3 regions of the Lutibacter holmesii genome follow, and region 2 is predicted to be linked to each of the others. Evidence: riboswitches for the same ligand, from Rfam matches in the RefSeq annotation. Region 2 holds a riboswitch; each other region holds the start of a gene.
The links. A riboswitch is a leader RNA that binds a small molecule or an ion and turns the genes downstream of it on or off. The one in region 2 is predicted to bind S-adenosylmethionine.

Region 1 (4,302 bases), 180 kb from region 2:
TTTTTGTTTAAGCCAATTTCAATTCACATAAAAAATGTAATTAGAGATTTAATAGCTACAAGAAAAGAAGCGCAAGATAAAGCTCAAAAAATTGAAGAATTGTATATTGCAAAGGAAGCTTCATTACAAGAATTAAAAGGGCTTAATTATGCATTAGATAATGCAGCGTTGTTTGTAAGTGTTGCTCAAGACGGATCAATAGTTTATATGAGTAAAAAGTTTCAAACGCTATTGGGAATTGATACCGTTAAAGATGAAAAAGCTTATTTAGAAGAATTATTGTTGTTAGATGGAGAAGAGCAGCAAGCTGTAAAAGAGTTGTTAAAAGGTAAAAGAAGATCTATTTGGGTTGGTGAGTTAGAAATGGCAACCAAGAAAAATCAAAGTTTGTGGTTGGAAATGTCTATAATTCCAATGAATCAATTGAGAAATAACCAGCAGGTTTTAATTTTATGTACAGACATAACAAAACGAAAAGAGTCACAAAGTGAAATTGATATTTTAAATGAAGAGCGTTTTACAGAGCAAGTAAATCGTCAAAAAACACAAGCAAGTCAAATTGTTGAGGCGCAAGAAGAGGAGAGAAAGCGAATTGCAAAAGATATTCACGACGGCATTGGGCAAATGTTAACGGCTTTAAAATTTAATATAGAATCTATTAATGCTAAAAATGTTGAAGGAACAGCTGTTAAAGTAAGTAAACTAAAAGAATTGTTAGGGAATTTAATTAAAGAAGTGCGTGCAGTTACGTTTAATTTAACACCTCCTGAGTTGGTTGACTATGGTATTGTGCCTACAATTCAAAAACTAACAGAGCGTTTGGCTAGCTTTACTGGAAAAGAAATTTTCTTTGAAAATAAAACCGATTTTAAAGGTAGGTTTGACTCTTTGGTAGAAACCAATTTATATAGAGTTGTTCAAGAAGCTGTAAATAATTCATTAAAATATGCCGAAGCCAATTATATTTTGGTTTCAATTAGTCATTCCAATCAAGTTTTAAGCATTGTAATTGATGATGATGGGAAAGGTTTTGATGCAGAAAAATTATTAGCCGAAAAGAGTGAAGCCGGAATGGGATTGTTTTTTATGAAAGAACGAATAAGTTATGTGAATGGGCGAATTTTTATCAATTCTTCAAAAAATAATGGAACGCGTATTACAATTAATATAAACTTGTGAAATTCTTGAATATTATAGAACAGTTGTTTGTAATTCAAAAGAATATGCCGTTTATTTGCACAAAGTTCATAAACATACTTAATTAGTTATTAAGAAAGGCTGAGGGAATAGACCTGTTGAAGCCTTAGCAACCCTTTAAAGCTAAAGAAGGTGCTACGTTCTACCATTAAAATGGACAGATAACACCTACTTTTATAGTAATGCCACTTAATAACTTCCGACTGTTTATGTAAAAACAACAAAATGGAAGATATCCGAAATACATTAAAAAATAAAATCCTTGTTCTTGACGGAGCTATGGGAACTATGATTCAACAGTATAAATTTACTGAAGAAGATTATAGAGGTGAAAAATTTAAAGATTTCAATGTTTCAGTAAAAGGAAATAATGATATGCTTTCAATTACCCAACCTGAAGCTATTAAAACCATTCACGGGAAATATTTAGAAGCGGGAGCTGATATTATTGAAACCAATACATTTTCAAGTACAACCATTGCAATGGCTGATTATGAAATGGAAGATTATGTATATGAATTGAATTTTGAATCAGCTAAAATTGCCAAAGAAGTAGCTGATGAATACACGGCCAAAAATCCAAATAAACCTCGTTTTGTTGCTGGTTCAATTGGACCAACAAACCGTACGGCAAGTATGTCTCCAGATGTAAATGACCCAGGTTTTAGAGCGGTAACTTTTGACGATTTAAGAGTTGCATACAAACAGCAAGTTGAAGCGTTAATTGATGGTGGTGTTGATATATTGTTGGTTGAAACTGTTTTTGATACGTTAAATGCAAAAGCAGCCTTATTTGCTATTGAAGAAGTGAAATCTGAAAGAAATATAGATATTCCAATAATGTTAAGTGGAACAATTACAGATGCAAGTGGAAGAACCTTATCTGGTCAAACTGCAGAAGCATTTTTAATTTCAGTTTCACACATTCCTTTATTAACAGTTGGATTTAATTGTGCTTTAGGAGCAAAACAATTAACACCACATTTAGAAGTGTTATCTCAAAAAGCGGAGTTTGGAGTGTCTGCACATCCAAATGCAGGATTACCAAATGCTTTTGGTGAATACGATGAAACTCCAGATCAAATGGCTGGCCAAATAAAAGAATACTTAGAAAAAGGGTTGATAAATATTATTGGTGGATGTTGCGGAACAACTCCAGCACATATAAAAGCAATTGCAGAGGTGGCTGAAGATTTTGAGCCTCGTAAAGTTGATTCAAAAAATTAAATTTTCGTCATTCTGAACTTGATTCAGAATCTCATACTTATTAGAATGAATTCAGAAAAAAAATATTTAAAACTATCAGGACTTGAGCCTTTAGTAATTACTCCAGAAAGTAATTTTATAAATGTTGGAGAACGTACCAATGTTGCCGGTTCTCGTAAGTTTTTACGATTGATAAAAGAAGAGAAATTTGATGAAGCGCTAGCAATTGCTCGTCATCAAGTAGATGGTGGTGCGCAAATTATTGACATAAATATGGACGATGGTTTGCTAGATGGAAAAGAAGCAATGGTTCGTTTTATGAATTTAATTGCTGCTGAACCAGATATTGCTCGTGTGCCTATTATGGTAGATAGCTCTAAGTGGGATATTATTGAAGCTGGTTTACAAGTTGCGCAAGGTAAATGTGTAGTGAATTCTATTAGTTTAAAAGAAGGAGAAGCGCAGTTTATTGAGCATGCCAAAAAAATAAAAATGTACGGTGCAGCTGTTATTGTAATGGCTTTTGATGAAGTTGGGCAAGCTGATAACTATGATAGAAGAATAGAAATAGCAAAACGGTCGTACGATGTTTTGGTTGATAAAGTAGGTTTCCCTTCGGAAGATATAATTTTTGACTTAAATATATTTCCTGTTGCAACCGGAATGGAAGAGCACAGAAGAAATGCGATAGATTTTATTGAAGCTACTCGTTGGGTTCGCGAGAATTTGCCAAACGTTAATGTTAGTGGAGGTGTAAGTAATGTATCTTTTTCTTTTAGAGGAAACAATGCAGTACGTGAGGCAATGCATTCGGTATTTTTATATTATGCAATTAAAGCAGGTATGAATATTGGAATTGTAAATCCTGCCATGTTGGAAGTTTATGATGATATTCCAAAGGATTTATTAGAACATGTTGAAGATGTTATTTTAGATAGAAGAGAAGATGCTACCGAACGTTTATTAGATTTTGCCGAAAGTGTAGTAAGCACATCAAAAGAGCGTAAAGTTGATTTAAGTTGGAGGCAAAAACCATTGCAAGAGCGTATTACACATGCTTTAGTAAAAGGTTTAGATGAATATATTGTTGAAGATGTAGAAGAAGCAAGATTAGAAGCTTCAAAGCCAATAGAAGTTATTGAAGGTAACTTAATGATTGGGATGAATGTTGTTGGAGATTTATTTGGTTCAGGTAAAATGTTTTTACCACAGGTAGTGAAATCTGCTCGTGTTATGAAAAAAGCTGTTGCTTACTTGTTGCCTTTTATTGAATTAGACAAAGGAGGTGATAGTCAGTCAAACGGAAAAATTTTATTGGCAACTGTAAAAGGAGATGTGCACGATATTGGTAAAAATATTGTAGGTGTTGTGTTGGGTTGTAATAATTATGATGTAGTAGATTTAGGAGTAATGGTAGCTCCAGAAAAAATTATTCAAGCAGCAAAAGATGAAAATGTTGATGCTATTGGTTTAAGTGGTTTAATTACACCTAGTTTAGATGAAATGGTGTATTTAGCTAAGGAAATGGAGCGTCAAAATTTTGAAGTCCCTTTATTAATTGGAGGTGCAACAACTTCAAAAGCTCATACCGCCGTTAAAATAGATACGCAATATAAAAATGCTGTAGTTCACGTGCACGATGCATCAAGAGCTGTAACTGTGGTTGGAGATTTATTAAATAAAAGAACCAACCAAAAATATGTTGGCGATATTAAAGCTGATTATGTAAAAGTTCGTGAAGGTTTTGCAAACAGATCAAGTAAAAAAGAATATGTTTCTTTAGCTGATGCTCGTAAAAATAAATTCAACATAGATTGGGAAACGTCAATTATTACAAAACCTAATTTTGAAGGAATTCAGGTTTTTGAAGATTTTGATTTAACTAAATTAGTTGATTAT
Region 2 (4,302 bases):
ATTAATAATATTTGGTATTGCTCTATATAATCGTTATCCCAATTTTCGTAATTAGGAATCTCACGATTATTTTTTTCTCTAGCATTATTTAAAGCGCGTTTGGTCATGTTTTATTGATATTCAGGTAATACCTTTAATTGCTCTATGACTTGATCAATACGTTGACACAAAACTTCATTTTGCTCTTGTAATGCATTCGTATAAATTTCTCGGAGTATTTCTAACCTATCAGAACCAGGTAAGGTCCAAACGCCATATTCACTGATATAAAAGCGATGAGGATTCTTTGCCAAAATCTCGACCTTTTCAGCATCGGTTGCAAAAATATGATGCGCACCACGTATTGCAGGGTATTTAAGTAAGGCTATAAAATGGGTTTTTTGAATAGGTAGGTTATGGGTATCAGGAAGTATCAGAACATAAGGTGCCGTAATATGAAATGAAAAAGGAGCATCCTGGTGACTCCTATAATATTGAATCGTCATAAATTTGAAGTCCTTATCAAAACTGATCAACTGACAGTCCTTAGCTCCGGTTAAATCAAATTGCGTTTGTAAAGAAGGGTTTTCTTTGGTGCAAAGAAAACCTCTCTCTTTAAAACGATCTGTTTCTAAAATGTTGATGTAATTTTTCTGTAGACTTAAATTTCCTACAGTTAGTTTTTTTTCGCTAGTTGCGAAATTCAATTGAATGTTTCTTACAAGTGTTTGCATATTGTAACTATTTATTAAGTGATTAATAGGGTTACATCAAGCCAGAATAAGTGTGTAATTGTTCATCACATTTGAGCTATTGCTCCGCATCTCTGAAACCACCGTGTCGTAAACCTGATCGGTTGGTATCCTCTTTTAGGATTCTTGATGTATGTTGTTTATAATATTCTTGGGTCTATTTCTTTAGATTTTTCAAACATTTTTGTTTCATTGTGATATACAATAACAATTCTGTTTTGTTCCAGTTCATTCATTAAAGAAGTTACAAGTAACTCAATTTCAGATTTGAACTGTTTTTCTTCTAAAGGGAATTTTGGATAATTAATAAAATCTAATTTTAGATGAGGTTCTACTTGACCGCTTAAAATAAGGTCGCATTCAGAAATGCAAGCACTCAAATAAACCTTTCTTTCAGCAATTTGTTGCTGTTGAAATTTCTGAAGAATACCAACAAATTCTGATTTTTGATAAAACTGTTTAGAATAACCGAATTGCATACCAATAGTAACAGTTGCGGTAAAAGTGGGTTTCGTAATAATGTTCATGTTAATTAATGTTTTAATGGTAAAACATTCCGAAAACAAAAAAGCGATACATAAGTGGATATTAAAACATTTTTTTCCTTTGTAATGGCTCATTGTTAAAGCACCTTCGCTTGTTATTGCAGGTTGCTACTTCAATTAAGAAGTTCGTAATGATATTACAAAGTAAGTGTTTATAATTTAAATAAAAAAATTAAAATTTTTTTTTATTGTATAGGCTGTGAATAGGGTCCCACAGCATATAAAGGTGTATGGGGTAAAAAGAAAAATTGCCTAGAAAATTGGGTAGGGGTATTGTTTGAAAGTAAAAAGAACTAGAAATCTTCCAAAGATAATTTTTATATATATTTAAAAAAAGATTGTTTTTTGTTGAAGGGTATATTTTTTTAATTAAAAGATCAAGATGATGACAAATGTCACTAGATTCAATTATAGAGTTGGTTAAATTTATAAAAATAATAGACTATGAAAAAAACAATATTACTAGCGTTAGTGCTTATAGTTAGTGCTTGTTCAAAATCTGATGATACATCATCAGAGGATTCATCAACCATTTTTGGGGAATGGGAATTATATAGCATAGCTGAAGATGGATATGATGAATTAGAAGGTGAAAAAAAATTTCCAACAATCGAGTTTATTTCCCCTGATGCTTTTAGGCAATTATGGTATGATAACGATGACGGTACTGTTACAGATATTATTGGTACTTTCACATTAACAGGTGACATACTTACTTTAACTGAGACTTATTACAATGGAGAATCAGTTTCAAGATCTCCAGATCTATATGTTGATGTTAAAATAACAGAAAAGACTATAACTTGGGGTGATCGATATGATGATGGTTATGATTCGGGTTATGAAACATATCATTTAAGAAGATTAAATTAGCACGTTAGAATAAGTTACAATACATAAATCGTACATTTTTTAAATCAAAAAACCCTAACTTATTGATTACCAATAGTTAGGGTTTTGATTTTGCGGAGAAAGAGGGATTCGAACCCCCGGAGGTGTGACCCTCAACAGTTTTCAAGACTGCCGCATTCGACCACTCTGCCATTTCTCCTTTAGCGGTTGCAAATATATAATGTTTTTTTCTTTAGATAAAATATTTTTACACTTTTTTTTAATATTTTTTCTGTTACTTTTGAACCTCAAATAATTACATGGATTCTATATTAGAAATTATACTTTTAATTGCTGTTGGTTTTGTTGCCGGAGCAATAAATACATTAGCCGGTGGAGGCTCATTATTATCGTTACCGATTCTTATTTTTTTAGGTTTGCCGCCAAATGTGGCAAATGGTACCAATAGAATTGCAATTTTATTTCAAAATATATTTACAACTGCTGGTTTTAAAAGTAAAGGGGTAATCACTTTTCCGTTTAGTATTTATGTTGGAATTTCAGCATTAGTGGGTTCTCTTATTGGTGCACAAATTGCTGTAGATATTAAGGGGGAAACCTTTAATAAAATTTTAGCCATTATTATGGTGGTTATTGTGGTTTACATGATTTTAAAATCTAAGTATAAGCCGGTTCATGATATTGAAAAAACAACGGGTAAACATTTGTGGCTTAGTATCGTGTTGTTCTTTTTTGTTGGTGTTTATGGAGGTTTCATTCAAGCAGGTGTTGGTTTTATTATGTTACTTATTCTATCTTCTGTAAATAATATATCACTAGTAAAAAGTAATGCTATTAAAGTAACTGTTGCCTTAATTTACACGTTTGCTGCGGTTGCCGTATTTGCATATAACGATAAAATTGATTGGAAAGTTGGACTTATTTTAGCAGTTGGAAATGCAGTAGGAGGTTGGCTTGCAAGTAGATGGTCTGTTAAAAAGGGTGATGGTTTGGTTCAAAAGTTTTTAATTGTTATGATTGTAATTATGGCAATTAAATTATGGTTTTTTTAAACTTATTTCAAAGAACAAATCAACCTTCAATAAGATTCTTTTTTTTACATTTGTTGCTTAAATTTATGATATGGCTAATTCATTCGGAAAAATATTTACAATAACAACTTTTGGAGAATCTCATGGCGAAGCTATTGGTGGTGTAATTGATGGTTGTCCTGCAGGAGTAGAACTTGATTTAGAGTTTATTCAAAAAGAAATGGACAGGAGAAAACCTGGTCAGTCTAAAATTGTAACGCAACGTAAAGAACCAGATGCAGTACGTTTTTTATCTGGTATTTTTGAAGGTAAAACAACAGGAACTTCTATAGGGTTTATTATTGAAAATGTGCATCAACGTTCTAATGATTATTCACATATAAAGGACTCTTACAGACCTTCTCACGCAGATTATACTTATGATAAGAAATATGGAAATCGTGACTATAGAGGTGGTGGAAGGACTTCTGCAAGAGAGACTGCAAACTGGGTTGTTGGTGGTGCAGTTGCAAAGCAAGTAATTCCTGATATTAAAATAAACGCATATACGTCTTCAGTTGGTGATTTGTTTTTAGAAAAACCGTATCAAGATTTAGATTTTTCTGAAACAGAAAATAACATTGTTCGTTGTCCTGATGCTGAAGTAGCTAAGGAAATGATTGAAAAAATTGACACAATTAGAAAACAAGGTGATACTATTGGTGGAACCGTAACGTGTGTTATTCAAAATGTTCCTGTAGGTCTTGGTGAACCTATTTTTGATAAATTGCACGCGCAATTAGGAAAAGCAATGCTTTCTATTAATGCTGTAAAAGGTTTTGAATATGGAAGTGGTTTTTGTGGAGCAAAAATGAAAGGGAGTGAGCATAATGATATTTTTAATGAAGATGGAAGCACTAAATCAAATCTTTCTGGAGGTATTCAAGGTGGAATAAGTAATGGAATGGATATTTATTTTCGTGTAGCTTTTAAGCCAGTAGCTACAATTATGCAAGCACAACAAACAATTGATAAAGAAGGTAATATTGTTGAAATGCACGGTAAAGGACGTCACGATCCTTGTGTAGTGCCTAGAGCGGTACCTATTGTAGAAGCAATGGCAGCAATGGTGTTAACAGATTTTATGCTGTTGAATAAATAAGC
Region 3 (4,302 bases), 220 kb from region 2:
TGAACAAAAGCACTATTTGCTGTATTGTCAACAGCAATTAAATTTTCTAAATGATTTTCCTCTGCGTAATTAATAATTGTTTGAACATTGTTTTCAACGGTAGCCTCTTTCAAATCATTTTCCCAACTTTCTGAAACACCATTTTTATTCAATAATACTTTTGACGAGTTAGCAACTGCAAAAATATTTAAGTTAATGTTCTTTCTTTTTATAATAGTTTCTTTACTCTTTAAAATTTGGTTAATTAACGTTCCGCCAACCAATCCTTTTCCAAAAACAGCTATGTTTATATTTTTTGAAACTCCAAAAATTTCACCGTGTACCACATTTACCGCTTTGTTTAAATCGGTTTGTTTTACAACCAAACATACATTTTCTCCAGTAACCGTATTATTAATTAATATTGGTGTAATATGGTTTTTAATTAATGCGCTGTATGGTTGATTGAAAGAATGTAAACTTTGCCCAACAATTGAAATAACCGACACATTTTCAGTTACATATATTTGACTTACATCTTTATTTTGAAACTCATTTTTAAACTCTTCTTCTAAAACTTTTTTAGCTTTATATCCGTCTTTCGCATCAACAATAAACCCAATTCCTCTTTCTGAAGAACCTTGCGAAATAATACTCACGCTAATTTTCTCTTTTCCTAAAGCACCAAAAATTCGACCGTCTACACCAACTTTACCTAATAAACCTCTACCAATTAAATTTACCAAAGCCACATCTTGATCAACAGACAAAGATTTAATTCCTCCACGTTCTGTTTCAGAGCCTATAAGCGTTCCTGTATTATCATTATTAAACGTATTTAATATTCTTAACGGAATATTTTTTTCAATTAATGGAATAATTGTTTTTGCATGTAAAATATTTGCTCCAAAGTTGGCCATTTCATTGGCTTCTTGATAACTTAACTTTTCAATTTTTTGAGCATTCTCCACCAAATCAGGGTTTGCCGTGTAAACTCCATCGACGTGCGTGTAATTTTGAAATTCAGCAGCATTTAAAAAGTTGGCAATTAATGAAGCTGTATAATTACTTCCATTTCTTCCTAAAGTAGTTGTTTCACCTTGCAAACTTGAACCAATAAAACCGGTAATAATTTGCGTAGTATTTTCAGGCTGGGTTCTAAAATATTCAACTACATTTTCTTCAGAAGTTGTTTCAAAAGGCTGAGCGTTTCCAAACTGATTGTTTGTTCTAATCAATTGTCTTGTATCTGCAACCGTAGCATTTACTCCTTGCTTATTTAACAAAAATGCAATTGTTTTTGCCGCCATTAGTTCTCCTTGCGAAAGTACTTGATCTTTTACTTTTTGGCTATAATCACCTAATAAATTTACCCCTCTAAATATTTCATCTAACAGTTGAAACTCTGCAGATAAATCAACATCAGCAGCTGCATCTAATTGGTAATTTTTCACCAATTCAAATTCTTCTATATAAGGCAAACTACTTTTTGCTTTTTCTAAAATAGACTCTAAATGATCGGTAGTTTTACCTCTTGCTGAAACAACAACAGCTATTTTTTCGTTATTTTTAATTTTAGTTTCAATAATATCTAAAACACTATTTAAACCTTTACCGTTTGCTAACGATTTCCCTCCAAACTTTACTACTTTCATATTTTTATTTTTAGAACTTTTATTAAAAATAGGTTCTATAATTTTTCCTAATTGCTTGTATTCTATTAAAAATGCATCGTGTCCGTGTACCGAATTAATTTCATTGTACGTAACATTTGGATGCGTTAAAGCCAATTTTTTGTGTGTTTCTTTATTTTCTTCAGCCGTAAAAAACAAATCTGAATCAACACCTACAATATGAATATTAGCTTTAATACTATCTAACACGTGTGCATCTCTACCTTTTGTAACATCAATAGATCTTAACAGTTGGTTCATTAATTTATATGCTGACAACTGAAAACGCTCCTGCAATTTTTTCCCGTGATGTAACAACCAACTTTCTACATTAAAAATCTCTAAATCATTATTTTTTGAACGATGAAAACGTTCTTTAAATGACTCAGGAGTTCTGTAACACAACATAGCGTGCATACGTGCATCATGCACAGGATTGCTTGAATTTGTTAAAAATTGCTCTTGAATTTGACAGTTTGCAATTAACCAATCTGTAGATTTCCAATCGGTTGCCACTAACACTAAATGTTTTGTAATATTAGGGTTTATCACTGCCATTTCCCAGGCAATTCCACCACCTAAAGAACCACCAATTAAGGCATACAATCCATCAATTTTTAAAGCTTTTAACCCTAATAAAAAGATGTTTGCCATATCACGTGCTTCAAAATCTTTGTAATTTTCAATTACAAAACCATCGTATCCATTCCCAGGAATATTGAATGAAATTATTGTATAAAAATTGGTATCAATTACTCTGTTTTCACCAACAACATCAATCCACCAACCATTTTCACCAGCCACATTACTGTTACCAGTTAATGCATGATTTACCAAAATTATAGGCGCAGAATGCAACTCCTTTCCAAACACTTCGTAGGAAAGTTGAATACGTTCATTTTTTATTCCTTTTTCAGAAATAAAATTAGTGAGGGTTATGTGTTTTAATTGATTCATCAATAATTATTTAAAATAACTTCCTTTTCAGGCTTGTTTGTACTTAAAAAATTATTGTTATGAGAAATGCAGAAAATCACTTGAAGTAATTTCGTTAAGTTATCTATCCGTAATGGGTAGAATTTAGCACCTTCTTTATAAAAACAAAGGGTTGCTAAGGCTTCAACGGGTCTATTCCCTCTGCCTTTCTTGATAACAATAGTCAATAAGTTTATGAACTGATTGCAAATTAACGCAATAAAAATTTCTCGTACAATAGTTTTTTAATAAATTAACCTTCTTATTCACTTGCTTTTACAAACGCTTCTTTTAAATCGTTTTTTAAATCTTCAACATCTTCTAAACCAACTGATAATCTAATTAAATCTTGTGTAACACCTGAAGATACTTGCTGCTCTTCAGTTAATTGTTGATGTGTTGTGCTTGCCGGATGAATTATTAATGATTTGGTATCACCAATATTTGCTAATAACGAAAATATTTTAGTTGCATCAGTTACTTTTTTAGCAGCTTCAAAACCACCTTTTAAACCAAAAGTTACCAATCCGCTTTGCCCCTTAGGTAAATATTTTTTAGCTAAAGCATTGTACTTACTACTTTCTAAACCAGGATAATTTACCCAAGCAACTTCTTCTCTACTTTCTAACCATTGCGCCAATTCTAATGCATTTGCACTGTGCTGTTTGATACGTACTGGTAAGGTTTCTAATCCTTGAATTATTTGAAACGCATTGAACGGGCTTAAAGCTCCTCCAAAATCACGCAATCCTTCTAAAATTAATTTAAACGTAAATGCTGCTGCTCCTAAAGCTTCACTATAAACCAAACCGTGGTATCCTGCCGATGGCTCAGTAAACTCAGGAAATTTTCCATTGGTCCAATCAAAAGTACCAGCATCAATAATGGCTCCTCCTAAAGAATTTCCTTGTCCGCCAATATATTTTGTTAATGAATGAATTACTAAATTAGCACCATGCTTAATTGGATTTAATAACGCCGGACTTGCTACTGTATTATCAACAATAAAAGGTACGCCAGCTGCTTTTGAATGTGCTGCAATAGCTTCAATATCTAGCACATCTAATTTTGGATTCCCTAAAGATTCTACAAAAAATGCTCTTGTATTGTCTTGTACTGCATTTTTAAAATTTTCAGGATTAGAAGCATCAACAAACGTAGTTGTAATTCCCAATCTTGGCAATGTTACACTTAACAATGTGTATGTTCCACCGTATAAACTACTTGAAGCAACAATATGATCTCCTGCTTTTAATAAGGTTAATAATCCTGTAGAAATAGCTGACGTTCCAGATGCAAATACAACGGCTCCAATACCGCCTTCAATTGCGGCTAAACGTTTTTGTAAAATATCATTTGTTGGGTTATTTAATCGTGTATAAATAAACCCTAATTCTTTTAATGAAAATAAATTAGCCGCGTGTTCTGTATCATCAAACACGTATGATGATGATTGGTAAATTGGAACTGCTCTTGTTCCTAATGTGTCGTTTGTGTCGTGTCCTGCGTGTAATGCTTGTGTTGAAATATTTTGAGTACTCATAATTGTATTTTTTTGTCTATGTTTTTTTAAAATTTAAATAAAAAAGTCCCTTTGGTTTTAGGTATTACCAAAGGGACTTTTATCTATTTAGATTTTAATTTCCATTTATTTTTGGCAATACCATATCATTGT

Region 1: linked by a shared signal. The riboswitch ahead of ACFQ5N_RS00300 (homocysteine S-methyltransferase family protein) and the one ahead of ACFQ5N_RS01070 (hypothetical protein) in region 2 are both predicted to bind S-adenosylmethionine.
Region 3: linked by a shared signal. The riboswitch ahead of thrA (bifunctional aspartate kinase/homoserine dehydrogenase I) and the one ahead of ACFQ5N_RS01070 (hypothetical protein) in region 2 are both predicted to bind S-adenosylmethionine.

Annotation. Positions count from the first base shown of each region.
Region 1 covers NZ_JBHTMV010000001.1:70,504-74,805, forward strand. The annotation lists gene ACFQ5N_RS00295 (sensor histidine kinase) at 1-1,179, shown strand, start outside; SAM riboswitch class I at 1,263-1,365, shown strand; gene ACFQ5N_RS00300 (homocysteine S-methyltransferase family protein) at 1,423-2,424, shown strand; gene metH (methionine synthase) at 2,470-4,302, shown strand, end outside.
Region 2 covers NZ_JBHTMV010000001.1:248,263-252,564, forward strand. The annotation lists gene ACFQ5N_RS01060 (hypothetical protein) at 1-107, opposite strand, end outside; gene ACFQ5N_RS01065 (hypothetical protein) at 111-713, opposite strand; SAM-I-IV-variant riboswitch at 771-869, opposite strand; gene ACFQ5N_RS01070 (hypothetical protein) at 872-1,258, opposite strand; SAM-I-IV-variant riboswitch at 1,319-1,416, opposite strand; gene ACFQ5N_RS01075 (lipocalin-like domain-containing protein) at 1,721-2,149, shown strand; tRNA gene ACFQ5N_RS01080 (tRNA-Ser) at 2,243-2,327, opposite strand; gene ACFQ5N_RS01085 (sulfite exporter TauE/SafE family protein) at 2,428-3,180, shown strand; gene aroC (chorismate synthase) at 3,251-4,300, shown strand.
Region 3 covers NZ_JBHTMV010000001.1:28,456-32,757, reverse strand. The annotation lists gene thrA (bifunctional aspartate kinase/homoserine dehydrogenase I) at 1-2,612, opposite strand, end outside; SAM riboswitch class I at 2,706-2,808, opposite strand; gene ACFQ5N_RS00150 (O-acetylhomoserine aminocarboxypropyltransferase/cysteine synthase family protein) at 2,890-4,170, opposite strand.